DNA from 3 places in the Streptomyces sp. NPDC087420 genome. Region 3 is predicted to be linked to each of the others. Evidence: riboswitches for the same ligand, from Rfam matches in the RefSeq annotation. Region 3 holds a riboswitch; each other region holds the start of a gene.
The links. Region 3 has a riboswitch for cobalamin ahead of metE (5-methyltetrahydropteroyltriglutamate--homocysteine S-methyltransferase). Riboswitches for the same ligand answer to the same signal wherever they lie in the genome.

Region 1: another riboswitch for cobalamin. It lies ahead of ACIO1C_RS24220 (ribonucleoside-diphosphate reductase subunit alpha); the one in region 3 lies ahead of metE (5-methyltetrahydropteroyltriglutamate--homocysteine S-methyltransferase).
Region 2: another riboswitch for cobalamin. It lies ahead of ACIO1C_RS34420 (cobalamin biosynthesis protein); the one in region 3 lies ahead of metE (5-methyltetrahydropteroyltriglutamate--homocysteine S-methyltransferase).

What each region holds. Positions count from the first base shown of each region.
Region 1 covers NZ_JBIUXU010000011.1:261,266-270,694, reverse strand. Annotated here, with positions in the region: gene ACIO1C_RS24230 (DUF6584 family protein) at 72-683, shown strand; gene ACIO1C_RS24225 (ribonucleotide-diphosphate reductase subunit beta) at 577-1,605, opposite strand; gene ACIO1C_RS24220 (ribonucleoside-diphosphate reductase subunit alpha) at 1,605-4,046, opposite strand; cobalamin riboswitch at 4,190-4,322, opposite strand; gene ACIO1C_RS24215 (Uma2 family endonuclease) at 4,425-5,009, shown strand; gene mctP (monocarboxylate uptake permease MctP) at 5,072-6,706, opposite strand; gene ACIO1C_RS24205 (DUF3311 domain-containing protein) at 6,703-6,996, opposite strand; gene ACIO1C_RS24200 (GntR family transcriptional regulator) at 7,121-7,885, opposite strand; gene ACIO1C_RS24195 (extracellular solute-binding protein) at 8,167-9,429, shown strand, end outside.
Region 2 covers NZ_JBIUXU010000023.1:55,201-64,629, forward strand. Annotated here, with positions in the region: gene ACIO1C_RS34400 (alpha/beta hydrolase) at 1-136, opposite strand, end outside; gene ACIO1C_RS34405 (class II aldolase/adducin family protein) at 302-997, opposite strand; gene ACIO1C_RS34410 (anion permease) at 1,167-2,438, shown strand; gene ACIO1C_RS34415 (hypothetical protein) at 2,451-2,687, shown strand; cobalamin riboswitch at 2,792-2,940, shown strand; gene ACIO1C_RS34420 (cobalamin biosynthesis protein) at 3,178-4,278, shown strand; gene ACIO1C_RS34425 (cobyric acid synthase) at 4,275-5,819, shown strand; gene ACIO1C_RS34430 (putative cobaltochelatase) at 6,087-8,078, shown strand; gene cobO (cob(I)yrinic acid a,c-diamide adenosyltransferase) at 8,078-8,677, shown strand; gene ACIO1C_RS34440 (cobyrinate a,c-diamide synthase) at 8,671-9,429, shown strand, end outside.
Region 3 covers NZ_JBIUXU010000001.1:790,149-799,577, forward strand. Annotated here, with positions in the region: gene ACIO1C_RS03360 (GNAT family N-acetyltransferase) at 1-198, opposite strand, end outside; gene ACIO1C_RS03365 (nuclear transport factor 2 family protein) at 319-696, opposite strand; gene ACIO1C_RS03370 (LysR family transcriptional regulator) at 857-1,729, opposite strand; gene ACIO1C_RS03375 (CbtA family protein) at 1,831-2,610, opposite strand; gene ACIO1C_RS03380 (CbtB-domain containing protein) at 2,632-2,850, opposite strand; gene metE (5-methyltetrahydropteroyltriglutamate--homocysteine S-methyltransferase) at 3,146-5,470, opposite strand; cobalamin riboswitch at 5,632-5,850, opposite strand; gene ACIO1C_RS03390 (ScbR family autoregulator-binding transcription factor) at 5,918-6,559, opposite strand; gene ACIO1C_RS03395 (type III polyketide synthase) at 7,040-8,179, shown strand; gene ACIO1C_RS03400 (cytochrome P450) at 8,181-9,429, shown strand, end outside.

The sequences.
Region 1 (9,429 bases), on a different contig from region 3:
ACGCGGCGCCCGCCCCGCACCCTCCCGGAAAAGCCTTCGCCTCGATCCGCCGGCTCACCGACCATGGGCGCATGGCACCCACAGACACCCTGGCGCGGGTCGAGGCGGACCTGGCCGCCGGGCGGACACCTCTGGCGCGTCAGCGGTTGCGCGGCCTCGTCGCCTCTTACCCGTGCGACCTGACGCTCCGGCGCCGGCTCGCCGACATCCACCGGCTCTACGGCGACCGTGCCGAGGCCGGGCGGTGGACGTACCTCGAAGAGGACAGGGACGCCGGCGAGACCGCCGCCTTCGAGGCGCGGTACGCCACCCCCGAGCGGCTCATGCGGGCGCTGGCCTGGCACGGGCCCGAGGCGCTCGCCGCCTCCACGTTCGCCGCCGCGCAGCTGGCCGCCGTACGGACCGCCTGCTCGGCCGCTTTCGGGCGGCCCGTCGACTGGGACTCCGTACCGACGGCCGCAGCGGACGAACCCCAGGGGGACGCACGGCCGTTCGGCCTGCTCGGGAAGCTCCCAGAAGCGCGCCCCCCCCCCGCCGCAGCGGAGGCGGGGCGCGCCCCGGTCGTACAACAGCGGCCTAGAAGTCGTCGTCGAAGCCGACCGACCCCTCCACCGCCACCTGGTACGCCGACGGGCGGCGTTCGAAGAAGTTGGTCAGTTCCTGCACACCCTGGAGCTCCATGAAGGAGAACGGATTCTCCGAGCCGTACACCGGCGCGAAGCCCAGCCGCTGGAGGCGCTGGTCGGCGACGCACTGGAGGTACTCGCGCATCGACTCCGTGTTCATGCCCGGCAGGCCGTCGCCGCACAGGTCGCGGCCGAACTGCAACTCCGCCTCGACGGCCTCCTTCAGCATGTCCGTGACCTGCTGCTGGAGCGCGTCGTCGAACAGCTCCGGCTCCTCCTTGCGTACGGTGTCCACGACCTCGAAGGCGAAGTTCATGTGCATCGTCTCGTCACGGAACACCCAGTTGGTGCCGGTGGCCAGGCCGTGCAGCAGACCGCGCGAGCGGAACCAGTACACGTACGCGAAGGCTCCGTAGAAGAACAGCCCCTCGATGCACGCCGCGAAGCAGCTCAGGTTCAGCAGGAAGCGGCGGCGGTCCGCCTTTGTCTCCAGGCGGTCGATCTTCTCCACCGAGTCCATCCAGCGGAAGCAGAACTGCGCCTTCTCGCGGATCGACGGGATCTCCTCCACCGCGTCGAAGGCCGCCGCGCGGTCGTCCGGGTCGGGCAGATAGGTGTCGAGCAGCGTCAGGTAGAACTGGACGTGCACGGCCTCCTCGAAGAGCTGGCGGGAGAGGTACAGCCGCGCCTCGGGGGAGTTGATGTGCTTGTAGAGCGTCAGCACCAGGTTGTTCGAGACGATCGAGTCGCCCGTCGCGAAGAACGCGACCAGCCGGCCGATCATGTGCTGCTCGCCGGGCGAGAGCTTGGCGAGGTCGGCGACGTCGGAGTGGAGGTCGACCTCCTCCACCGACCAGGTGTTCTTGATCGCGTCGCGGTAGCGCTCGTAGAAGTCCGGGTAGCGCATGGGGCGCAGGGTCAGCTCGAAGCCCGGGTCGAGCAGGTTCTTCTCGGCGGGACTCTTCTCGGGGGAACTCATTACTGGCAGGCCTCGCAGGACTCGGGGTTCTCCAGGGAGCAGGCGATCGCGTCCGCGTCCGGAACCATCGGGTTCGCGGGGGCCGGGGACGCCTGCTGGAGCGGGATGGTGGTGGCGGCCGCGCCGGCGGGCGCGGGCACGGTGGCCGCCGCCTGGGCGCTCCCCGCCGCGCGGGCGATGCGCGTCGCGGGGCGCGAGCGCAGGTAGTACGTGGTCTTGAGGCCCTTCTTCCAGGCGTACGCGTACATCGAGCTGAGCTTCCCGATGGTCGGCGTCTCCAGGAACAGGTTCAGCGACTGGCTCTGGTCGAGGAACGGCGTACGGGCCGCCGCCATGTCGATCAGACCGCGCTGCGGGATCTCCCACGCGGTGCGGTAGAGCTCGCGCACCTCCGCCGGGATCCAGGTGAAGCCGGCCACCGAGCCGCTGGACTCGCGCAGCGCCTCACGGGTCTGCGCGTCCCAGACGCCCAGGTCCTTGAGCTCCTGGACCAGGTACGAGTTGACCTGGAGGAACTCGCCCGACAGCGTCTCGCGCTTGAAGAGGTTGGAGACCTGCGGCTCGATGCACTCGTACACGCCCGCGATCGAGGCGATGGTCGCCGTCGGCGCGATCGCGAGGAGCAGGGAGTTGCGCATGCCGCTCTTCGCGACGCGGGCGCGCAGCGCGTCCCAGCGCTCCGGCCAGTTCAGCTCGACGTCGTAGTGGTCGGGGTGCAGCACGCCGGCGGCGGTACGGGTCTCCGACCACGCCGGGAGCGGGCCGTTGCGCTCGGCGAGCGCGCAGGACGCCTCGTACGCGGCCAGCATGATCCGCTCGGCGATCTTCGTGGAGAGCGCGGCGGCCTCGGCGGAGTCGAACGGCAGGCGCTTCTTGAAGAAGACGTCCTGGAGGCCCATCGCGCCCAGGCCCACCGGACGCCACTTGGCATTGGAGCGGCCGGCCTGCTCGGTCGGGTAGAAGTTGATGTCCACGACCCGGTCGAGGAAGGTGACGGCCGTACGGACGGTCTCGTCCAGCCGCTCCCAGTCGATCTCGCCCGAATCGAGCACGAAGGCGCCGAGGTTGACCGAGCCGAGGTTGCAGACGGCGGTCTCGCCGTCGTCCGTGACCTCCAGGATCTCCGTGCAGAGGTTGGAGGAGTGGACGACCTTGCCGGGCAGGGCGGTCTGGTTGGCCGTACGGTTCGACGCGTCCTTGAAGGTCATCCAGCCGTTGCCGGTCTGGGCGAGCGTACGCATCATGCGGCCGTACAGCTCACGGGCCGGGATGGTCTTCCGGGCCAGGCCGGCGGCCTCCGCCCCGCGGTACGCGGCGTCGAACTCGTCGCCCCACAGGTCCACGAACTCCGGCACGTCGGCGGGGGAGAACAGCGACCACTCGCCGTCCGCCTCGACGCGGCGCATGAACTCGTCCGGGATCCAGTGGGCGAGGTTCAGGTTGTGCGTACGGCGGGCCTCCTCACCGGTGTTGTCGCGCAGCTCCAGGAACTCCTCCAGGTCCGCGTGCCAGGTCTCCAGGTAGACACAGGCCGCGCCCTTGCGCCGGCCGCCCTGGTTGACCGCCGCGACCGAGGAGTCCAGGGTCCGCAGGAACGGGACGATGCCGTTCGAGTGCCCGTTCGTGCCGCGGATCAGCGAGCCGCGCGAGCGGATGCGGGAGTACGAGAGGCCGATGCCGCCCGCGTGCTTCGACAGGCGCGCGACCTGGTGGTAGCGGTCGTAGATCGAGTCCAGCTCGTCCAGCGGGGAGTCCAGCAGGTAGCAGGAGGACATCTGCGGGTGGCGCGTACCGGAGTTGAAGAGCGTCGGAGAGGACGGGAGGTAGTCCAGGCGGCTCATCAGGCGGTAGAGGGAGGCGACCTCCTCCAGCGCGCGGACGCCGGTGTCCTCGGCGAGACCGGCGCCGACGCGCAGCATGAAGTGCTGGGGGGTCTCGACGACCTTGCGGGTGATCGGGTGGCGGAGCAGGTACCGGCTGAAGAGGGTACGGAGCCCGAAGTAGCCGAAGCGGTCGTCGGCGTCCGGGTCGATCAGCGCGTCCAGGAAGTCGGCGTGCAGCGCGACGAAGTCGGCCGTACGGTCCGCGATCAGGCCCTCGCGGTGCCCCACCGCGACGGACGCGGAGAACGCCACGGCGCCCTGGCTCGCGGCCTCTTCGGCGATGGTACGGGTGAGCAGCCGGGCGGCGAGCCGGGAGTAGGCCGGGTCCTCGGAGATGAGCCCCGCGGCCGCCTCGGTGGCGAGCTCGCGCAGCTCGGCCTCGTCCGACCGGGCGTTGCGGCCGCGCAGCGCGGCGCCGGCGACGCGTCCGGGGTCGGTGTCGGGCAGATCGGCGGTCAGGTCGGTCAGGAGCCGCAACAACGCGGTCCCGGGTCCGTCGGTCTCCTGCGCGGAGACCTCGGAGATGCCTGAAGCCGGATCGGCTGGCGCGATGGTCACGTGGTGCTCTCCCTCGCTCGGCTCTGGGCCGTCGGCGGGGAAGCGGGGGCGCGTGGATCCGGCACGGCCCGTCTCCGGGCAGCACGAACCACGGCGTCTCCGGCCCAGCCTCGGGGCCCGGACGTCCTGGCATCCGGTTCGGTCGAGCCGGACGCGTCGCCGGCAGGTATTCGGACTCACGGGTATGACAAAGCACACCACAGCAGACCGTTGCGGGACAGTTCCGGATTCACACCGGATTCCCCTGCGTCGACAACGAGGTTGAGCATACATCTGGGGGGCGCACGGTGAAGCACCCCCTAGATGTTGTGTCGCGCCCCACTTCGCCCGCCTGTGTCGGACCTCTCCGCTATCGTCGTTGGGACAAGGAGGTGCGTCATGACAGCCCCTGATTACACGACCCAGATCCTTCCCGAGGAGTTCGACGAAGCCACCCGGATACTGGCCCGGACGATAGAGGGCATCCGGCTGGAACTCATCGACGGGAAGATCAGGAGCAGGGTTGTGCCGGACGGGGACCACGACACCATCGTCGAATGGCTGACGCGTATCTGCATGCAGTCCCGGCCCGAGCTGTGGCTCTACCCCGATCGCGGGCTCCAGGTACAGGAGTACCGAAGCGGGAGGGCACGCCCGGACGGTGTGCTGGCCCCCAGCCGCGTCTTCGCAGGCCAAGGAGAATGGGCCGACCCCACCCCCGTCCTCATGGCCGTCGAAGTCACTTCGTACGACTCCGACACCGACGAGCGGGACCGCGTGCAGAAGCCGCGTGCGTACGCCCAGACCGGCATCCCGGTCTATCTGCTGATCGACAGGGACAGCTGCGTAGTGACCGTTTACAGCGAGCCTGATGGCGCTAGGTACGAGAACACCCACACCGTGCCGTTCGGCAAGGACGTCAGGCTCCCTGACCCCGTGGGGATCACCCTGGAGACCGAGCAGCTCAAGGAATGGGTGCGCTGACGACGGACGGGCCGCCGGATGGTTCCGGCGGCCCGTCGTGTGTCATGCGTTCCCGCAGCCCCTCAGCGCACCGGGTCCGGGTCCGCCGGAGCCAGGGGGAGGTCCTTCTTCACGCCGGGGTCGCCGATGTCCGCCGTGTAGTCCGACGGGCTGGTCTCGTCCACGCCCTCCGGGGCCTTGGCCGCCTTCAGGACGAAGGTCAGGACCACGCTCACCACGAGGTTCAGCACGAACGCCGTCAGGCCGATGTAGCCGATCTCGCCGATTCCGGGGATCTCCTTCGAGGAGCCGCCGAAGTGCGCCTGCGTCGGGCTCGCCACGCCGTACGCCGCGATCGTGCCGTACAGCATGCCCACCGCCCAACCCGTGAGCAGGGCCCAGCGGTGGAACCAGCGGGTGAAGAGGCCCCCGACCAGCGCCGGCATCGTCTGGAGGATCCAGATCCCGCCCAGCAGCTGGAAGTTGATCGCGACCGTCTTGTCCATCGTCAGGACGAAGGCCAGCGCCCCCACCTTCACCAGCAGCGACACCATCTTGGAGACCTTCGTCTCCTGCGCCGGGGTCGCGTCCGGTTTGATGAAGTCCTTGTAGATGTTGCGGGTGAAGAGATTCGCCGCCGCGATCGACATGATCGCGGCCGGCACCAGCGCCCCGATGCCGATCGCCGCGAAGGCCACCCCGGCGAACCAGTCGGGGAACATGTTCTCGAAGAGCTGCGGGATCGCCAGCTGCCCGTTGTCGACCTTCACCCCGGCGGCGATCGCCATGAAGCCGAGCAGCGCCAGCAGGCCCAGCATCAGCGAATACAGCGGCAGGATCGTGGTGTTGCGCCGGATCACCTCACGGCTGCGGCTGGAGAGCGTCGCCGTGACCGAGTGCGGATACATGAAGAGCGCGAGCGCCGAGCCGAGCGCCAGCGTCGCGTAGCCCCACTGCTGGGCCTCGCCCGGCGCGAGCGCGCCGCGTGGCGCCCCGGTCGCCGGGTTCTTCTGCGCGAACGCGTCGCCCGCCTTCGCGAAGATGTCGTCGAAGCCGCCCAGTTTGATCGGGATGTAGATGATGGCCACGATGATCACCAGATAGATCAGGGTGTCCTTCACGAACGCGATCAGCGCGGGCGCCCGCAGACCCGAGGAGTACGTGTACGCGGCGAGCACCGCGAACGCGATCAGCAGCGGCAGGTCCTTCACGAACCAGTTCGTGTCCTCGCCGCCGCCGACGCCCATCACGTCCAGCACCGCCTGGATGCCGACCAGTTGCAGCGCGATGTACGGCATCGTCGCGAGGATGCCGGTGACGGCGACCGCCAGCGACAGGCCCTTCGAGCCGAACCGGCCCCGGACGAAGTCCGAGGTGGTCACGTACCCGTGCTTGTGCGACACCGACCAGAGCCGGGGGAGGAAGGTGAAGATCAGCGGATAGACGAGGATCGTGTACGGCACGGCGAAGAAGCCCGCCGCGCCCGCCGCGTAGATCGCCGCCGGCACGGCCACGAAGGTGTACGCCGTGTAGAGGTCACCGCCGAGCAGGAACCAGGTGACCCACGTCCCGAACGACCGCCCGCCCAGGCCCCATTCGTCGAGGCTCTGCTCGTTCTCCGCGCGGCGCCAGCGCGCCGCGAGGAACCCCATGACCGTGACGGCCAGGAAGAAGAAGATGAAGACGCCGAGGGCGACGCCGTTCACACCGTCGTTCATCGCGACGCACCTCCCGCGCGGGACCCCGTACGGGAGCGCTGGTCGCGCTTCCACAGCTGGTGGGCGATCATCGTCAGCACGGCCGACACGACGACCCAGAGCATCTGGTACCAGTAGAAGAACGGGATCCCGATGTACGTCGGTTCGGTCTTCGCGTACGAACCCACCCAGAGCAGCGCCACGAAGGGCGCGATCAGGCAGAAGGCGATGATCACACGTGCGGGTGTGACCGTCGGTGGAGGGTTCTCCTCAGGTGCTTCTGAAGGTGCTGCTGGAGGTGCTTCTGACATGCGCGGCTCCGTCCCCTCACTGCTCGCCGTGTGACTGATCGCTTTCGCAACGCGCAGGAAATCTAGGGGACGGCCCCGGCCGAGGGAAGACCGCGACCGGTCGGTCAGTCGGTCAGTCGGTCGGTCAGTCGGTCGGCCTGCGCAATCTCGCCACGAACTTGTAACGATCGCCGCGGTACACCGACCGTACCCACTCCACCGGTTCGCCGTTCCCGTCGATCGAGTGGCGCGACAGCATCAGCATCGGCAGCCCGACGTCGGTGCCCAGCAGCCCGGCCTCCCGCGGGGTGGCGAGCGAGGTCTCGATCGTCTCCTCGGCCTCGGCGAGGCGCACGTCGTACACCTCCGCCAACGCCGTGTAGAGCGACGTGTACTTGACGAGCGAGCGGCGCAGCGCGGGGAAGCGTTTCGCCGACAGGTGCGTGGTCTCGATCGCCATCGGCTCCCCGCTGGCGAGCCGCAGCCGTTCGATCCGCAGCACCCGCCCGCCTGCGGTGATGTCGAGCAGCCCGGCGAGCGTGTCGTCCGCCGTGACGTACCCGATGTCCAGCAACTGGGATGTGGGTTCCAGTCCTTGGGCCCTCATGTCCTCCGTGTAGGAGGTGAGCTGGAGGGCCTGCGAGACCTTGGGCTTGGCCACGAACGTGCCCTTGCCCTGGATGCGTTCGAGCCGTCCCTCGACGACCAGTTCCTGGAGTGCCTGCCGAACCGTCGTTCTCGACGTGTCGAACTCGGCGGCGAGAGTACGCTCTGGCGGAACCGGTGTGCCGGGGGGCAGCGTCCCCGTCATATCGAGCAAGTGCCGCTTGAGACGGTAGTACTTGGGCACGCGCGCCGTGCGTACGGGAGCCGTACCCTCGGACTCCGTACCGCTCCCGTCCGTGGCCATGGCCTGCCTTCCCGACTGTGCTGCTGCCGTCACCGGCTCCTCCGTCTGTCGCGGCTCACATGGTGGCACGGACCGCTCACGGGTCGTCGCCCCTCCTCAGGTGTCGGTCCGATAACGGACGCGACTGTCCTTCTTATACACCCTTGACACCCCCAAAGGTCTAGGCCAAGCTCCCGGTACTGGTCTAAACCATTTAAGGCCAAGCCCCCGACCCCACAGTCACTACTAGTCGTATGGCTTCGCGGTGGGCAGCAGTTGCAGGCATCCCTGAGGAGGGTGGCGTGAAGCGCAAGCTCGTCGCGGCGATAGGTGTCGCGGGCATGATGGTCAGCATCGCCGCATGTGGTTCGGACGACGACAAAGGTAGCGACACAAAGGCCGGCGGCAGCAAGAACCTGACCGTCTGGGTCATGGACGGCTCCGCCCCCGACGCCTGGATCAAGGGTGTCAACAAGGAGTTCGAGGCGGCCCACAAGGGCGTCAAGGTCAAGGTCGAGATCCAGCAGTGGAACGGCATCCAGGAGAAGGTCACCACGGCCCTCTCCGAGGACACCCCGCCGGACGTCCTCGAACTCGGCAACACCCAGACCGCGGGCTACGCGGTCACCGGCGGTCTCGCGGACCTCACCGGTGACAAGGCGGCGCTCGGCTACGACGGCTGGAACAAGGGCATGCTGGCCTCCACCGAGCTGGACGGAAAGCTGTACTCCGCCCCTTGGTACGCCGCCAGCCGCGTCGTCGTCTACGACAAGGCCATCTTCAAGAAGGCCAAGGTGACCCCGCCGACCACGCGTGACGAGTGGATCGCCGGCCTCAAGAAGATCCAGGCGTCGGACAAGAAGGTCCAGCCGATCTACCTGCCCGGCCAGAGCTGGTACGTGTACTCCGGCTTCGTCTGGGACGAGGGCAGCGACCTCGCGGTCAAGGACGGCGACCAGTGGAAGGGCAACCTGGCCTCCCCCGAGGCCACGGCCGCCATCAACTTCTACAAGGAACTCCAGTCCTTCTCCACCGGCCCCAAGGACAAGGACGAGGCGACCCCTCAGCAGTCCACCGACGTCGTGCCCAAGGGTGACGTCGCGTCCTGGATCGGCCTCGGCTGGGAGGCCGGCGGCGCGATCGACGCCATCAAGAAGGCCGGCAAGACCGCCGACTTCGGCTACTTCCCGATCCCGGGCAAGACCGCCGACAAGCCGGGCTCCGTCTTCTTCGGCGGCTCCAACCTCGCGGTGGCCGAGCGCTCCCCGAACAAGGACCTCGCCAAGGAGTGGCTGGCCCTCGCCGCGGGCAAGGACCAGATGGCCAAGTACGCGGAGGCCACCGGCGGCGCCCTGCTGCCGAACAACGACGCGTCGCAGTTCGCGCCCCCCGCGGCCTCGTTCGCCGAGGCCATGGCCAAGTCGGCGCCCGTCGGCAAGATCACCCCGGTCACCCCGGGCTGGGCGAACGTCGAGACCGCGCCCAACCCGATCAAGGACTTCATGACGAAGGTCCTGAACGGTGAGGACCCGAAGAAGGCCGGCGAAGCGGCCGACAAGGTCATC
Region 2 (9,429 bases), on a different contig from region 3:
AGGGGTCGCCGGGCAGGGAGCGCCCGGGCGATGCCTTGAGCGCGGCATCGCTGGCGTACCGGCCGGCCGCCACCGCGGCCGCGCCGACACCGATGAGTGTGGAGACGGCCGCTGCCGTCACAGTTGCCGGGCGCATCTCCTCAGTGTCGGTACGACGGCGGCGGACGGCCACCGGGCGTGGGCCGTCAGGGCTGCGGACGTGGCGGCTGCCGGGGATGTCGCCCCGGCTCTTGGGCCTCAGGGCCTCAGCGATTCCGGGCCTCAGGGCTTTCGGGCCTCAGAGCCTCAGGGCTTCCGGGCCTCAGGGCTTCTGGCCGTAGCCCTTGAGCTTCTCGCCGACCTCGGCGACCTGGGCCTCGGAGAGCAGGGCCGGGGTGCGGCCGGGGACCGAGGACGCCGTGAGCCAGACGCGGCACATCCACTCCAGCTGGGCCGTGCGGTCGTACGCCCGGTCGAGGGAGTCGCCGTAGGTGACGGTTCCGTGGTTCCGGAGCAGGCAGCCCGTACGGTCGCGCAGGGCATCGAGCATGTGCGCGGCCAGTTCGGGCGTGCCGTACGTGGCGTAGGGAGCCACCCGCACCGGGCCGCCGAGGGCCGCCGCCATGTAGTGGATCAGCGGCAGTTCGGTGACGAGGGTCGAGACGGCGGTGGCGTGGACGGCGTGGGTGTGGACCACGGCGGAGGCGTCCGTGGTGCGGTAGATCTCCAGGTGGAGCGGCAGCTCGCTCGTCGGGCCGAGACGGCCCGAGACCTGGCGTCCCGAGAGGTCGACGGCGACCAGGTCGCCGGCCGTGAGACGGTCGTACGGCACCCCGCTCGGGGTGACGAGGACTTCGTCCCCGACCCGTACGGAGACATTGCCCGACGTGCCCACGACGAGCCCTTCCGCGGTGGTCCTGCGCGCGGTCGCCACCAGCTCCGCCCAGGCCCGGTCGCGCGCGTCCCCATGCCCCTCGGCGGGGCGCTCCGCGGCCCGTCCGGTCAGATGATCCGTCATATGACGATCTTGTCAGGCGGGGCGGAAAAAGGGCAGGTCGGACAACAAATCAGGGTGACCGGAGAGCCCTTCAGGAGAGACACCCCGAGTACCTCCCTAGTTAACCTTCCGTTCACCCTGCATCCTTACGTTCACCGTGGCCACCGACGTCGAACGATTGCCTGGGTAAATGGAACACTTCACGCTGCTGCTCGCGATCGTGATCGCGACGGCTCTCGTGTTCGATTTCACGAACGGTTTCCACGACACCGCCAACGCGATGGCGACGACCATCTCGACCGGCGCCCTGAAGCCCAAGACGGCGGTGGCGATGTCCGCCGTCCTGAATCTCGTCGGCGCGTTCCTGTCCGTGGAGGTCGCCAAGACGATCTCCGGCGGACTCATCAACGAATCGGGCATCCGTACGGAAGTGATCTTCGCGGCGCTGGTCGGCGCGATCATCTGGAATCTCTTCACGTGGCTGCTGGGGCTCCCGTCGAGCTCCTCCCACGCCCTGTTCGGCGGCCTCATCGGCGCCACCCTGATGTCCGTCGGCACCTCCGGTGTCAACGGCGGCGTCGTCATCACCAAGGTCCTGATCCCGGCGCTCGCCGCCCCGCTCGTCGCGGGGCTCGCGGCCATGCTCGCCACCCGGCTGACGTACCGCGTCAGCGCCCGTACGGACGAGAAGGCCACGGCCAAGGGCTTCCGGGCCGGGCAGATCGCCTCCGCCGGCCTGGTCTCCCTCGCCCACGGCACCAACGACGCGCAGAAGACCATGGGCGTCATCACGCTGGCGCTGGTCACCGGCGGGGTCCTCTCCCCCGGCTCCAACCCGCCGCTGTGGGTCATCGTCTCGGCGGGCACGGCGATCGCGCTCGGCACGTACCTCGGTGGCTGGCGCATCATCAAGACCATGGGCACCGGCCTCACCGACCTGCGCCCGCAGCAGGGCTTCGCCGCCCAGACCAGCGCCGCGACGGTCATCCTGGCCTCCTCGCACCTCGGCTTCTCGCTCTCCACCACGCAGTCCTGCTCCGGTGCCGTGATGGGCGCCGGGCTGGGCCGCAAGGGCGGGGTCGTCCGGTGGTCGACCGCGACCCGGATGTTCATCGCCTGGGGGCTGACCCTGCCCGCCGCGGGTCTGGTCGCCGCCGGGGCGGAGTTCCTGACCGGCCACGGCACCTGGGGCGTCACCGTCGTGGCGATCCTGCTCGTCGCCGTCTCCGGTGCGATCTGGCTCGCGTCGCGGCGCCGGCCGGTGGACCACACGAACGTGACGGGGGCCGACGTGGTGCCGGTGAACGTGGGGGTGGACATCCCCGCTTCCGGTCTGACGGTGGCGGACATCGCGTCCGTGGACGTCGCTACCGCCGGTCTGACGACCACCATCCCCGGGCCTGTCGCCCTGCCCGCCCCGCCCGCCGTCGCCGGCGAGTCGGCGCGAACCGCCACGGTCTAAGGAAGCGATCACATGAAAATCGACTGGGCAGCCCTCGGCTCCGTGTTCGGCGTCAGCCTCGTGTCCACCATCGGTCTGGTGGGCCTGTTCACCCTCGGCATCGTGGCATTGGCCAAGCAGGAATCGGCCTCGGAGTCGGCCGGGGGGTCCGCAGGTGGCTCCGTGGCCCTGGCGCGCACCGGCGCCTACGCGTGCTTCGCGCTGTGCGCGGCGGCGGTGGCGTACGGCATCTACCTGATCGTGGCCTGACCGTACGTACGGCGAAAGACCCGGGGGCCTGGCCCCCGGGTCTTTCGTGTGGGGCTTCGCACACTGCCCCGTCGCAGGTCAAGGGCGGGTTGACGGGCGTTCTCGCAGCGTGGTGGACTGCCGGGGCCAATTACGGCGGCAGCAGAGGAAGCCGGTGCGAATCCGGCGCGGTCCCGCCACTGTCACCGGGCACGGTGTCCCTTCGGGGAAACGTCCCCGGGAGCCAGGAACTCTCGCCGCCGCGTTTCCGTCGAGCCGGGGCGCGGACCCTGAGTGAGGACACGTCGCCATGCCTGGCCGCGACCTTTGGGCTTCCGCCCGCGCCGCAACTTCTGCCGCTTCGGTCTCTTCTGCCGCTTCGGTCTCTTCTGCCGCTTCGGTCGCTTCTGCCGCTTCGGTCGCTTCCTCCTCATCCGCTTCCGCTGCCTCCGGGGCCGGAGCCTGGGCGGGCGCGGACCCGGCCCGGTCGGCCGGCTGGGACGCCGCGCGGATCCACGCGTACGGGGCCGTCGGCGGCCTGCTCGCCGACCTACTGCTGGGCGATCCTCGCCGGGGCCATCCGGTCGCGGCGTTCGGACGGGCCGCGGGGGCCGTGGAGCGCGTGCTGTGGCGGGACCACCGGGGCTGGGGCGCGTTGCACACGCTGGTCTGCGCGGGCGGGGCCGCCGGACTGGGCGCGGTGGTGGGGCGCGGGGTGCGGGGACGCGGGGCGCGAGGGCGTACGGGGGTCGGGGCGGCGGGAGTTGCCGGGCTCGCGGGCCGTGGTGTCGCCTCGGTCGCGCTGACGGCCGCGACCACCTGGTCCGTCGTCGGCGGTACGTCCCTGGCGCGCGAGGCGCGGGCCATCGGCCGGGCGCTCGGCGCCGGGAACGTCGAACTGGCCCGGGAGCGGCTGCCGCACCTGTGCGGCCGTGACCCGCAGTCCCTCGACGCCCAGCAGATCGCGCGGGCCGTCGTGGAGTCCGTGGCCGAGAACACCTCCGACGCGGTGGTGGGCGCGCTCGTGTGGGGCGCCCTGGCCGGGGTCCCCGGGCTGGCCGGGTTCCGGGCCGTGAACACGCTGGACGCGATGGTGGGACACAAGTCCCCGAAATACCGCCGGTTCGGCTGGGCCTCGGCCCGCCTGGACGACGTGGCCGGCTGGCCCGGCGCCCGGCTGACCGCCGCGCTGGCCGTTGTCGCGGGTGGCAACCCACGCGGGGCGTGGCGGGCGGTACGGCGCGACGCGCGCAAGCACCCGAGCCCCAACGCGGGCCCGGTGGAAACCTCGTTCGCGGGCGCGCTGGGCGTACGGCTGGGCGGAACGCTTGCTTACGGCGGCCGGGTCGAGCACCGCCCCGTACTGAACGGTGGCGGCCGGGCGGTGGAAGTCGCCGACATCGAGCGGGCCGTACGGCTGTCCCGGCGGGTGAGCGGGTTGGCGCTGGCGGTGTGCGTGGCGGGTCGGTTCGCGTACGCGGCGGCTTCGGGAGCGAGGGCGAAGGCCGACGGGGGCGTCGGCGCGGGCTTCGGTGCGGGTGCCGTTGCCGGAGCGGGTGCCGGTGGCGGTGTGGGCACCGGTGGCGGTGCCGGTGTGGGGAGGCCGTCGTGAGGCGCGGTGGGCTTGGGGGCGGGGTGCTGATCGCCGGGACCACCTCCGACGCGGGCAAGAGTGTCGTCACCGCGGGCGTCTGTCGGTGGCTCGTGCGGCAGGGTGTCAAAGTCGCGCCCTTCAAGGGCCAGAACATGTCGCTCAACTCGTTCGTGACGCGCGAAGGCGCCGAGATCGGCCGGGCCCAGGCCATGCAGGCGCAGGCCGCCCGCGTCGAGCCGACCGCGCTGATGAACCCCGTACTGCTGAAACCGGGCGGCGACCGGAGCAGTCAAGTGGTCCTCATGGGACGGCCGGTCGGCGAGATGAGCGCCAGGGGCTACCACGGAGGCCGCCAGGAAGCGCTGCTGGGCACCGTACTGGAGTGCCTGGCCGAGCTGCGCCGTACGTACGACGCCGTGATCTGCGAAGGCGCCGGCAGCCCCGCCGAGATCAACCTCCGCCGCACCGACATCGTCAACATGGGCATCGCCCGCGCCGCCCGCCTGCCGGTCGTCGTGGTCGGCGACATCGACCGGGGCGGGGTCTTCGCCTCGTTCTTCGGGACGACCGCGCTGCTGAGCGCCGAGGACCAGGCGCTGGTCGCGGGGTACGTCGTCAACAAGTTCCGGGGCGATGTCTCCCTGCTGGAACCGGGGTTGGAGATGCTGCGCGGTCTGACCGGGCGGGCGACCCTCGGTGTCCTGCCGTGGCGGCCGGGGCTCGGCATCGACGAGGAGGACGGCCTGCGGGTGTCGCTCCGCGGGTCGGTACGGGAGTCCGCGGCGTCCGTCCCGTACGGCGAGGACGTGCTGCGCGTCGCGGTGTGCGCCGTACCGCTGATGTCCAACTTCACCGACGTGGACGCGCTGGCGGCCGAGCCGGGGGTGGTCGTGCGGTTCGTGGACCGGGCGGAGGAACTGGCCGACGCGGACCTGGTCGTCATACCCGGCACCCGCGGCACCGTGGGCGCCCTGGCCTGGCTGCGGGAGCGCGGCCTCGCGGACGCGGTGGCCCGGCGGGCGGCGGAGGGTCGTCCCGTACTGGGCATCTGCGGCGGCTACCAGGTGCTCGGCGAGCTGATCGACGACGAGGTGGAGTCGCGGGCCGGGGTCGTGGCGGGGCTGGGGCTTCTGCCGGTACGGGTGCGGTTCGCGCGCGAGAAGACGCTGGGGCGGCCGGTGGGCGTCGCGCTCGGTGAGCCCGTGGAGGGGTACGAGATCCACCACGGGGTCGCGGAGGTCGGCGGCGGCTCGGCGTTTGTCTCCGACGGGGGCGGGGTGGCGGTGGACGGGTGCCGGGTGGGTTCCGTGCGGGGGACGCACTGGCACGGGGTGCTGGAGAACGACGCGTTCCGGCGGCGGTTTCTCGTGGAGGTCGCGCGGGAGGCGGGGCGGCGGTTCGTACCGGCGCCGGACACGAGCTTCGGGGCGCTGCGGGAGGAACAGCTCGATCTGCTGGGGGACCTGGTGGAGGAGCACGCGGACACGGACGCGTTGTGGCGGCTGATCGAGGGGGGTGCTCCTGGGGGGTTGCCGTTCATTCCGCCGGGTGCGCCGTGACGCCGTCCGGCGGGGGCGTCGTGACGGCCGTTGTGGCGCGGGTGCGTCGTCCGGGACGGGTGCCGGGGCCTCCGGAGGCACGGGTGTCCGGACTGCGCTGCAATCAATATGCGGCTCCGCCGCGTGGTCACCGCGCTTCGCGCGAGTTGCGACGCTTTACGTCCGGACACCCGTGCCTCCTCCGACCCCGACCCCCTCGCGCCGGTGGGGGCTGAGCCACCTGCCGCCGGTAGTCCGACACGTACTGACCGCACTCCAAGGAGCCCCATGAGTACCCCTTTCCCGTTTACCGCTGTCGTCGGAATGGACGATCTACGGCTCGCGCTGCTGCTGAACGCTGTCAGTCCGGCGGTTGGTGGTGTGTTGGTTCGGGGTGAGAAGGGCACCGCCAAGAGCACCGCCGTACGGGCGCTGTCCGCGTTGATGCCCGAGGTCGGCGTGGTGGCGGGGTGCCGGTTCAGTTGCGATCCCGCCTCGCCCGATCCGCGGTGTCCTGACGGACCCCACGAGAGCGGTCCGGGTACGGCGCGGCCCGCGCGGATGGTCGAGTTGCCCGTCGGGGCCTCGGAGGATCGGCTTGTGGGGGCGCTCGACATCGAGCGGGCCCTGTCGGAGGGCGTGAAGGCCTTCGAGCCGGGGCTTCTCGCCGATGCCCACCGTGGGGTGTTGTACGTCGACGAGGTCAATCTGCTCCACGACCACCTGGTCGATCTCCTGCTGGACGCCGCCGCCATGGGTGCCTCGTACGTCGAGCGTGAAGGGGTCTCCGTACGGCATGCCGCGCGGTTTCTGCTCGTCGGGACGATGAACCCCGAAGAGGGGGAGCTGCGGCCGCAGTTGCTCGACCGGTTCGGGCTGACCGTGGAGGTCGCCGCGTCCCGGGAGCCCGAGACGCGGGTGGAGGTCGTACGGCGGCGGCTCGCCTACGACGACGATCCGGCTGGGTTCGCGGGGCGTTGGGCCGAGGAGGAGAGTGCGCTGCGGGAGCGGATCGTTGCCGCGCGGGCGCTGCTGTCGGACGTACGGCTGGGGGATGCCGCTCTGTTGCAGATCGCCGCCACCTGCGCCGCCTTCGAGGTGGACGGGATGCGCGCCGACATCGTGATGGCGCGGACCGCGACGGCGCTGGCCGCGTGGGCCGGGCGTACGGACGTGCTCGCCGAGGACGTCCGGCAGGCCGCGCTGCTCGCGTTGCCGCACCGGCGGCGGCGCAATCCGTTCGACGCGCCGGGGCTTGATCAGGACAAGCTCGACGACACGTTGGAGGAGTTCAAGGGCGAGGATGATGATCCGGAGCCTGATGGGCCCGGGGGTGGGGGTGAGCCGGCGCCCGATAGTGGGCCCGACGCGCCGGAGGATTCAGGAGCCGGGGAGGGCGACACGCCCGAGCCCTCGCCGCGCCCCGGGGGCGGGGGTGGTGAGCAGGCCGCCGTACAGGCCGGTGAGCCGTACCGTACGAAGATGCTCAGCGTTCCCGGCCTCGGCGAAGGGGCCGCCGGGCGGCGGTCCCGGGCGCGTACCGAACACGGCAGGACCACCGGGTCGCGCCGGCCCCGGGGTGCGCTGACCAAGTTGCACCTCGCCGCTACCGTGCAGGCCGCCGCCCCGCACCAGCGGGCGCGTGGCCGTAGTGGGCCTGGTCTGGTCATACGCAAGGACGATCTGCGGCAGGCCACGAGGGAAGGGCGCGAGGGCAATCTCGTGCTGTTCGTGGTCGACGCCTCCGGGTCCATGGCCGCCAAGCGGCGGATGAGCGCGGTGAAGGGCGCGGTGCTCTCGCTGCTGCTGGACGCGTACCAGCGGCGCGACAAGGTCGGGTTGGTGACCTTCCGGGGCAAGGACGCGGAGGTGGCACTGCCCCCGACGTCGTCCGTGGACGCCGCGGCGGTCCGGCTGGAGTCGCTGCCGACCGGGGGCCGTACGCCCCTGGCCGCAGGGCTGTTGAAGGCCCATGACGTGCTGCGGGTGGAGCGGCTGCGGGATCCCGCGCGCCGGCCGCTGCTCGTCGTGGTGACCGACGGGCGGGCGACGGGCGGCGCGGATCCGGTCGCGCTCGCGGCGCGTGCCGCGCGGCTGCACGCGTCGGAGGGGACCGCTTCGGTGGTCGTGGACTGCGAGTCGGGGATCGTACGGCTCGGGCTCGCCGGGACACTCGCCGGGGATCTGGAAGGCACGTGCGTCACGCTGGACGATCTGCGCGCCGACAGCATCGCCGGGCTGGTCAGGGACGTACAGGGCAACCGACGGAGGGCCGCGTAATGCCGCAGGGACAGCCGGAGACCGTACCGGACGACGGGCTCACCACCCGCCAGCGCCGCAACCGCCCGCTCGTCCTCGTCCACACCGGGGTGGGCAAGGGCAAGTCGACGGCGGCGTTCGGTCTTGCGCTGCGCGCGTGGACGCAGGGGTGGCCGATCGGGGTGTTCCAGTTCGTGAAGTCGGCGAAGTGGAAGGTCGGGGAGGAGCAGGCGCTCAAGGTGCTGGGGGCGAGCGGCGAGGGCGGTTCCGTCGCCTGGCACAAGATGGGCGAGGGGTGGTCGTGGGTGCAGCGCGACAGCCAGTTGTCCAACGAGGAGGCGGCGCGGGAGGGTTGGGAACAGGTCAAGCGCGACCTGGCGGCGGAGACCCACAAGCTGTACGTGCTCGACGAGTTCATGTATCCGCTGCACTGGGGGTGGGTGGACACGGACGAGGTGATCGAGGTACTGCGTACCCGGCCCGGCACCCAGCATGTGGTCATCACCGGCCGCAACGCCCCTGAGAAACTGGTGGAGTTCGCGGATCTCGTCACGGAGATGACGAAGGTCAAGCACCCGATGGACGCGGGGCAGAAGGGCCAGAGGGGCATCGAGTGGTGAGTGTCCCCCGCCTGGTCATCGCCGCGCCGTCGTCGGGCAGCGGGAAGACCACGGTCGCGACCGGGCTGATGGCGGCCTTCTCGGAGCGTGGGCTCGCCGTGTCCCCCCACAAGGTGGGGCCCGACTACATCGACCCCGGCTATCACACGCTCGCGGTCTCGGCGGGTGGTCCCGGGCGGCCGGGGCGCAACCTCGACGCGTACATGAGCGGTACGGCCCTGATCGGGCCGCTCTTCGCGCACGGCGCGGCGGGGTGCGATCTCGCCCTCGTGGAGGGGGTGATGGGCCTCTACGACGGCGCGTCGGGCCAGGGCGAACTCGCCTCCACCGCCCAGGTGTCGAAGCTGCTGCGCGCGCCGGTGGTGCTGGTGGTGGACGCCTCGTCGCAGTCGCGTTCGGTGGCGGCGCTGGTGCACGGCTTCGCGTCCTGGGACCCCGAGGTGCGGATCGGCGGGGTGATCCTCAACAAGGTCGCCTCGGACCGGCACGAGCTTTTGCTGCGTGAGGCGCTGGACGAGTCGGGCGTCCCGGTGATGGGGGTGCTGCGGCGGACCGATCAGGTCAGCACGCCCTCCCGCCACTTGGGGCTGGTGCCCGTCGCCGAGCGCCGGGCGGACGCGGTGGGATCGATGCGGGAGCTGGCCGGGCGCGTGCGTGACGGGTGTGATCTGGAGGCGCTGCTGGCCCTGGCGCGCAGCGCGCCCGCGCTGGACGTGACCCCGTGGTCCCCCGAGGTCGAACCGGTCGGCTCC
Region 3 (9,429 bases):
GACAAAGGTCAGCTCCGGCTCCAGTACGGCGTAGGGCGCGGCGAAGATGCTCGGCATCAGGTCCGGGTCCGGGTAGAGGTGTCGTGAGTCCTGGCCCTCGTCCGCGGTCCGTACGCAGATGTCGTACAGCGCGGGCAGATCCTCGCGGCGGTAGGCGCGGACAGTGGGGGACGGGGAGGAGGCGGGTGGCACGGTCATACGGAGCATGCTGACGCCCTGGGAGCGCTCTCACAAGTCTCCGGGCGCCCGACGTGCGTTCCTCGGCGCCCGCCGGCAGCCGCCCCTTCCCTCTACTCGCCGCCCCCGCCCCCGCCCCCGTCACGCGCCGGCCGGCACCCGGTCCAGGAAGCCGTACACCCGGTCGATCCGGCCGTCCCCGGCCAGCGTGAGGAGGTCGGAGCCGGTGACGGGGACGGAACCGTCCGCGTCCGAGACCAGCTCCCAGCCGAAGCGTGCGACGCCGTGGTGGCCGTCGACCGCGCCGGCGAGCCGGAACGTGAAGCCCGGGAACTGCTCCTGGGCCCCCGCGACGACGGCCGCGATCGCCTCCTGGCCGCTGACGTCCGCCAGCGGATCGGTGTACCCGCCGTCCTCGCTCCAGGCCGCCGCGACCGCCTTCGCCCGCGCCTCGGCGGACGGTGCGTTCCAGGCCTCGAAGTAACGGGTGACGGCGGTCTCGTAAAGGTTCACGGACATGGGAAATCAGCCTCCAGCGAGGTTCGGTCGGTCAGGGACCCGGGTCCCGGGCGGAGTGCGCCGCCCGGGACCCGGTGAACCCCAGCCTGCCTCGCCTGCCGGACAGCGTCGATTACGCCGGAGGTAATGCCGGAGGTAATGGGGGTGAGGCGAAGCCGGGTCAGGGACCGTCCGCGTAGATCTCCGCCGCCAGGTCGGCGAATTCCAGGGTCAGCGGCCCCGGCTGCCGGGCGCTCCAGGCCAGGCAGACCTGACCGGGCTCGATGTCCGTCACGGTGACCTGGCAGAGGTCGGGGCGCGTGTAGTAGAGCGCGGTGGAGCGCGGCAGCACGACCACACCCTGGAGCGCGGCCACGTACTCCAGCTTCTCCTCGACCGTGCGGACGACAGGCACCGGCCGTGGGTCCTCGTCGGGCCTCCTGTGGGGCAGGTCCCGCCACTCGGGGACGGCGTCGGGGTCCTGGAGCAGCCGCTCGCCGGCCAGGTCGGCGATGCCGACGGCCTGCTTCCCCGCGAGCCGGTGCCCGCGCGGCAGGACCGCCACCCGCGGCTCGCTGAACAGCGGGCGCAGGCACAGGTCCTCGCGGTCGGCAGGCATCCGTACGAAGCTGAGGTCGACCCGCCCGTCGCGTACCGCCTGGGTCTGGTCGTCCCACGACGTCCGCAGGACGTCCACCGTCAGCCCCGGGTGGCGCGCGGTGAGGGCCTGGACGGCGGTGGTGACCGTGATGCCGGGCATGAACCCGACCGTCAGCCGGTCCGTGCCGCCCGCGGCCCGGAGCGCCCGGCGCCGCAGACCCTCGGCGGCGGCCAGCAGCGCCACGGCGTCCTTCCGCACCTGCTCCCCGGCGGGGGTGAGCGCGGTCGAACGCCGGTCCCGGGTGAGGAGCTGGACGCGCAGCTCCTGCTCCAGCGCGCGGATCTGGCGGGAGAGCACCGGCTGGGCGATGTGGAGCCGCTCGGCGGCCCGCCCGAAGTGCAGTTCCTCGGCCACCGCGGCGAAGTAGCGGAGCTTCCTCAGATCGACGTCCACGGCTCTCCCAGGTCGGACAGGTCGAATTGTCCTGATGCCCCCAGGATATGACGACCCCGGGGGCGCCTGGCGTACGGGACTGACGTCCCCTCCCGCGGTCCTCAGCCGGCGGTGGCGGTGGCCTTCGGCTCCACCCCCGACGCACCGGCGGGCACGCCGACCCGGTCCGTCCTCGGGACGAGGAGCCGCTCGGCGAGATGGCCGAAGAGGAGCCCGAACGTCGTCCACAGGGTGACCTGGACGGCGAGAGAGGACAGCCGGAACTCCCAGATCAGGGTGGCCGGGAAGTCCTTGGGCACCTCGTTGATCGCCGGCAGGAAGCCGTAGGCCAGTCCGACGGCGACCACGAAGGCGGCCCCGGCCGCCACGGTCGCGTTCCAGTTGCCCAGGCGCGGCGCGAGCCGCCGGCCGAGCAGGAGCGCGCCGGCCGTGAGCAGGAGACTCAGCACGATCATCAGGAAGTAGAGCGTCGTCCGCTTCCCGATGGTGTCGCCGTTGCCGACGGCGGGCGGGTTGGCCGGGTACTTGAGGAACGGCACGACGTACACCGTCAGCAGCGCGCCGACGGACAACAGGACAGCGGTCGCGCGCGGTCCGAACCGGCCGACGCGGCCCAGCGCGTAACAGAACGCCAGGGCGGCGATGCCCCCGACCGCGATGCCGAAGATCAGCACACCGGTGGCGAGGCCCGCGGTGGACTGGAGGGAACGGCTGACGAGTTCCTCGCCGCCGTGCTCGTGGCTGTGCGCCTCCTCGAACGCGATGGCCGCGTCCACGGAGGGCTCACCGAGCAGATAGGCGACAACGAGGGCGAGCACACCGGCCGCGAGGCCGGCGAGCATGCCGCGCACGAGCAGGGCGCGGACAGATACGGAGTTCATGAGAAGGGGTCTCCCGGCCGGTCAGTGGCAGGGGAAACCGAGCAGATGGCGTCCGTCGTGGACCCATTCGTGCACGCTCTCACCGGAGATGACCGACAGGGCGCCCTGTTCCGCGCCGACGAAGTAGAGCAGGACGAGCATCAGCACGCCGAAGAAGAGCGCCCACGGGGCTATCTCCTTGAGCGAGAGGGGAGTGAGAGCCGGTGTTGCGGCTGTCGCGGGGGCAGCGGAGTGTGCCATGGCCGAACCTCCTGGGGAACACGCGTCCCGATCGTGGTGCCTGAGACGAAGGTGCCGGGTCTGACTTCCCGCAGAGGTACGGGTACACAGTGGCGCGACCGTGCCGGATTCTCACCGGACTTCCGTCACACCGTCGTCATGTCCACGCGACCGTACCGTCTGCGGACCTGGACCGCCACAGCGCCTGACGGCGGCCGGGGCGGAACAGTTGGCCGGATGTCAGGAAACATCCGGTCTGTCCGCCCCGGCCGCCGCCGGGTCGTTCGTTTCCGGGGCCGGCCGGCCCCGGGTCGCGTCAGGAAGCGCTGGTGGGAAGGGTGCCCCGTACCTCACGGGCGGCCTCGACCAGGTTCTCCAGCGAGGCGCGCACCTCGGTCCAGCCGCGGGTCTTCAGCCCGCAGTCCGGGTTCACCCACAGCCGCTCCGCCGGCACCGCCTCAAGTCCCTTGCGCAGCAGGGTCACCGCCTCGTGGGCGGAGGGCACGCGGGGGGAGTGGATGTCGTAGACCCCGGGGCCCACCTCGCGCGGATAGCCGGCCGCCGCCAGTTCGTCGGCGACCTGCATGTGCGACCGCGCCGCCTCCAGGCTGATCACGTCCGCGTCCAGGTCCTTGATGGCCTGGACGATGTCGCCGAACTCCGCGTAGCACATGTGCGTGTGGACCTGGGTGGCCGGACGGACACCGCTGGTGGTGATACGGAAAGCCTCGGTCGCCCAGTCGAGATACGCCGGCCGGTCGTCCGCGCGCAGCGGCAGCGTCTCGCGCAGGGCGGGCTCGTCCACCTGGATGACCGAAGTCCCGGCCGCCTCCAGGTCGTTCACCTCGTCGCGCAGCGCGAGGGCGACCTGCCGGGCGGTGTCGCCGAGCGGCTGGTCGTCACGGACGAAGGACCAGGCCAGCATGGTGACGGGACCGGTGAGCATGCCCTTGACGGGCCGGTCGGTCACCGACTGGGCGTACGTGGTCCAGCGCACGGTCATCGGCTCGGGACGCGAGATGTCCCCGGCCAGGACCGGCGGGCGGACGTAACGGGTGCCGTACGACTGCACCCACCCCTGCCGGGTCGCGAGATAGCCGGTGAGCTGTTCGGCGAAGTACTGGACCATGTCGTTGCGTTCGGGCTCGCCGTGCACCAGCACGTCGAGGCCGGCCTTCTCCTGGAAGGAGAGGACCTCCCGGATCTCGGCCTCGATGCGCTCGTCGTACCCGGCGGTGTCGATGCGTCCCGCGCGCAGATCGGCGCGTGCGGTGCGCAGTTCGTTCGTCTGCGGGAACGAGCCGATGGTGGTGGTCGGCAGCAACGGCAGCCCGAGGTGCGCACGCTGGGCCGTCGCCCGCTCCGGGTACGGCGCGGCGCGGCGCCCGTCCGCGTCGGTGACGGCCGTCGCGCGGGCCCGTACCACCGGGTCGTTGGTGAGAGCTGACCCCGCGCGGGAGGCCAGGTCGGCCCGGTTCGCGGCCAGTTCGGCGGCGATCGTGTCGGTGCCCCGCGCGAGACCGCGGGCCAGCGTGACGATCTCCTCGGTCTTCTGGCGCGCGAAGGCGAGCCAGCGGAGGATCTCCGGATCGATGTCCCGCTCGGCCGTGACGTCGAGCGGGACGTGCAGGAGCGAGCAGGAGGAGGACACATCGACGCGGTCGGCGAGCCCGAGGAGCGTACCGAGGACCGACAGGGACTTCTCGAAGTCGTTGATCCAGATGTTGCGGCCGTTGACGACGCCCGCGACCAGGCGCTTGCCGGGCAGCCCGCCGACGGCCGCGAGGGCGTCGAGGTTGGCGGCGGCCGGTCCCGTGAAGTCGAGGGCGAGCCCCTCGACGGGCGCCCCGGCGAGGACGGGCAGGGCGTCGCCGAGCCGGTCGAAGTAGGAGGCGACCAGCAGTTTCGGCCGGTCGGTCAGCGCGCCGAGGCCCCGGTAGGCGCGGGTTGTGGCCTCCAGCTCGGCCGGGGTCCTGTCCTCGACCAGCGCGGGTTCGTCGAGCTGCGCCCACTCGGCGCCGGCGGCGCGCAGGTCGGCCAGGACCTCCGCGTACACCGGAAGCAGCCGGTCGAGCAGCGTCAGCGGCTCGAAGTCCGGGGCGACACCGGGGGCGGGCTTGGCCAGCAGCAGATAGGTGACCGGGCCCACGAGCACGGGGCGCGCCGTGAGGCCCAGCGCGAGGGCTTCCCCCAGCTCGGCGACCGGCTTGGTGGAATCGGCGGTGAACACGGTCTCGGGGCCCAGCTCGGGGACGAGGTAGTGGTAGTTCGTGTCGAACCACTTGGTCATCTCCAGCGGCGCGACCTCCTGCGTGCCGCGCGCCATCGCGAAATACCCGTCGAGGGCGTCCGCCGCGACGGCGGCGCGGTGGCGTGCGGGGATCGCGCCGACCATGACGCTGGTGTCGAGGACGTGGTCGTAGTACGAGAAGTCACCGGTGGGCACCTCGTGGACGCCGGCGTCGGCGAGCCGCCGCCAGTTCGTACGGCGCAGTCCGGCGGCCGTGTCGCGCAACGCGTCGGCGCCGACGGTGCCTTTCCAGTAGCCCTCGACGGCCTTCTTCAGTTCGCGGTTCTGGCCCTGGCGGGGGTAGCCGTGCACGGTCGCCCGTGCTGCCGCGGCTGCGGACTTGTCTGTCACAGAACTCTCCTTCGCGAGCGGTTCTCTGCCGTCCCGGGGACGGTCGAGGGCGCGAAAGGAGCGACACGTCGGAGGGGCCACGTCCCGGGTGTCCGGGTACGCGCGACCGCCTGACATGCACGCCGACCCGCCCACGAGGTCACCGGGATCTCCGTGCGCGGTGTTCGCGCGCGGGCAGTGGCAGGTCTTCGGACTCGTGGGCGCGTCTCGTCGGACAAGACACCTACTGGCCGTCGCTTCCCAGACCCGATCCGGATCCAGTGCTGATGACGGCGGTCGTTCCCACTCACCGCTGCGGGGCAGTCCCGGATTCCCACCGGGTTCCCTCTTACGACGCCGCTGCCTGGCTGACAGGGCGAACCAACTGCATACGTCACCCTATGCCCTCATGTGAAGCGCCGGGAGCCCCTTTCGTATTCCGGACGGCGGGAAGGCCCGCTCACCGGATCAGGCCGCCATGATCGCCTCTGTCACCCGCGCCCCGCGGTCGGGCGCGGTGTCGATGCTCGGCATCAGGCCCGGGACCGCGATGCTGGGCAGGATGTGTCCCCACAGTATTGATATCCGCCGCCCGAGATCCTCGCGATTTGTCAGCGCGCGGGACATCAGCTGGATGCCGGCGAACGCGCCGACCAGCAGTTCGACCGTGTCCTGCGGGCGCACGCTGGGGAGCAACTCACCCTGCGCGCGTGCCTCTTCCATCAGGGACACCAGATGGACGGGCCACTGGCGGAAGGGGCCGCTGTGGTCGACGCCCGGGGGAGCGCTCTGGTCCACGGTGAGCCGGACGCTTCCCCTGAGCAGCGCGTTGTCCAGGAGCCGGTGGGCCACCGCGAAGGTGATGTCGATGACTTCCTGGAGCTTGCAGGGCTGCGAAGGCACGGTGCCGAGCTGCACCTGCTCGTCCAGGACCGCCTGGGCCAGGGCTTCCTTCGACTGGAAGTGGAAGTACAGGGCGCCCTTGGTGACCTGAGCGCGCTCCAGAACCATGGTGAGGGTCGTGGAGGAGTAGCCGTACTCGTCGAAGACCGCGCCGGCCGCCTCCAGAATCGCCATGCGCGTCCTGATGGCGCGCTCCTGTGTTGCCATGAATGACCCTTCCGCGCAGCCGGGTTGACCAGCACAAAACAAACCGCCCAGCCCGTACTATAGGGCTCAACGACTCCCCGAATGTCTCTCCCGCGCCGAAACCTTGGGACGGAGAGAGGTCTCCGGGACTCGCGAGTCCCATGGTGTCACCGGTACAGGACGGCCGGTTTTCGGCTTCCGCCCCGTTCGGTGGACGGGTCGTGACCCACGGTCGCCGGACCGGTGGTGGCGCCGGACAGGCCCTAAGCGGCGCGATCGGGGACCGGGCGCCGCGCCCACGAACGGACGATGCGCCCATTTCGCGCTTACTTTCCGTAGTCATAGGTAAGATCCCTGACGGTCCTTCGGGTCCCGCCCCCTCGCTCCCCTGACACTCCTCCCAGGGGCCAGTTTCCGGCAGTTCCCCAGGTTGCGGGGTGGTGGGCCACCACAGAGTGTGGGCCGCAGTTCACAGCGAACACGAACGAAGGAGAGCGCGTCGTGGCCACTCTGTGTAAGCCCGATGTGTCGGTTCCCGAGCATGTGATCACCATGGAGGACACCCTCGCCCTGGCGCGGTCGCTCCACGCCGACCACCCGCAACTTCCCCTCGCGCTCCGGTTGATCGAGAACACCGGTGTGGCCAAGCGCCACCTCGTCCAGCCCATCGAGGAGACCCTCAGGCACCCCGGCTTCGAGGACCGCAACCGGCTGTACGAGTCCGAGGCGAAGGCACGGGTGCCCGCGGTGGTGAACCGCGCCCTGGACCACGCCGAGCTGCGTGCCTCCGACATCGACCTGATCATCTATGTCTCCTGCACCGGCTTCATGATGCCGTCGCTGACCGCCTGGCTGATCAACACCATGGACTTCCCCAGTCACACCAGGCAGTTGCCGATCGCCCAGCTCGGCTGCGCGGCGGGCGGCGCCGCCGTCAACCGGGCGCACGACTTCTGCCAGGCGTACCCCGACGCCAACGTGCTCATCGTGGCCTGCGAATTCTGCTCGCTCTGCTACCAGCCGACCGATCTCGGGGTCGGCTCGCTGCTCTCCAACGGCCTGTTCGGTGACGCGGTGGCCGCCGCCGTCGTCCGGGGCAAGGGCGGCACCGGCATCGCGCTGGAACGCAACGGCTCGCACCTCGTACCCGACACGACCGACTGGATCGCGTACAGCGTCCGGGCGACCGGCTTCCACTTCCTGCTGGACAAGCGGGTGCCCGGCACGATGGAACCCCTCGCCCCCGCCCTCCGCGCGATGGCGGTCCAGCACGGCTGGGACGCGGCGGCCCTCGACTTCTACATCATCCACGCGGGCGGGCCACGCATCCTGGACGACCTCAGTCACTTCCTGGAGGTCCCGCCCGAGGCGTTCCGCTTCAGCCGCGCCACCCTCACCGAGTACGGGAACATCGCCAGCGCCGTGGTCCTCGACGCGGTGCGCAGGCTGTTCGACGAGGGCGGTGTCGAGGACGGCGCCAGCGGGATCATCGCGGGCTTCGGGCCCGGCATCACCGCCGAGATGGCCCTCGGCCGCTGGTCCACCGACTCCCTCGCCGGCCCCGCGCTGTCCGAACGGCACGTCCTGGCCACCCCGGTCCACACCGACCGGCAGTCGCCCGCGACGGAACCGGTGAGCTGAGATGACCACCAACACACCGGAGACGGCGGCCCACACGCGGGACACCGCCGACACGGAGGCGCAACCGGAGGCGCAACCGGAGGCGGAACCCGAGCCCGAGTCCGCGCCGTCGGTCGCGGAGGCGGAGCCGGACGCGGAGCGGGACGCGGACTCACACCCGGTCCGGTTCTGGGCGGTGCCCCACCTGCCCGGGCTGGACTTCGACCCCTTCCTCGCCGAGCGGCTGCGCGAGGACCCGGTCAGCCGGATCAGGCTCCCCCACGGCGAGGGGTTCGCCTGGCTGATCACCCGGTACGAAGACGTCAAGCTGGTCACCGACGACACGCGCTTCAGCCGCCAGGCACTCGCCGGCCGCGACGTCACCCGGACGACCCCGCACTTCGTCACGCTCGACGCGGCCGTGGGTTTCGCCGACCCGCCCGACCACACCCGGCTGCGCCGCTCGGTCGACAAGGCGTTCACCTCCCGCGGTACCGCTCGCGTCGAGGAGCGCGCCCGGCGGACCATGGACGACCTCATCGACGGCATGCTGCGCGCGGGCGCGCCCGCCGATCTGATGGCACGGATCAACGGGCCGTTCCCCCTGGCCGTGGTCAGCGAGATCACGGGCGTGCCCGAGCACGACCGGCCCCTGATGGGGAAGTGGACGGAGTCGCTCCTGACATCGGCGTACAGCCGCGCCCACAGCGAGCGCGCCAGGGCGGAGGTCGGGGCCTACTTCACCGGCCTGATCGGCCGGCGGCGTACGAACGGCGGCGACGACCTCGCGGCGGTGCTGGCCGAGGCGGTGGAGACGGACGAGTTGACCCTCGAAGAAGCGGTCGCGACCGCCGTCCTCATCCAGATCGGCGGCGCCCACGCGGTCACCAGCAACAGCGCCACCATGCTCTACGCGCTGCTCACCCACCCCGACCACATGGCGCGGCTGCGCGCGGAGCCCGAGCTGCTGCCCGCGGCCGTCGAGGAGCTGCTGCGCTTCGTCCCGCACCGCGACGGCGTCGGCCTCGCCCGGATCGCCACCGAGGACGTGACGGTCCACGGGGTACGGATCCGGGCCGGCGAGGCCGTCTACGCCTCGTACCTCACCGCCAACCGGGACCCGGACGTCTTCACCGATCCCGGCCGGCTCGACTTCGACCGGGACCCCGCCCCGCATCTGGCCTTCGGGCACGGACCACACCACTGCGTCGGCCCGGCGCTCGCCCGGACGGCGTCCAGGATCATGATCGCGAGCCTGCTGGAGCGGCTGC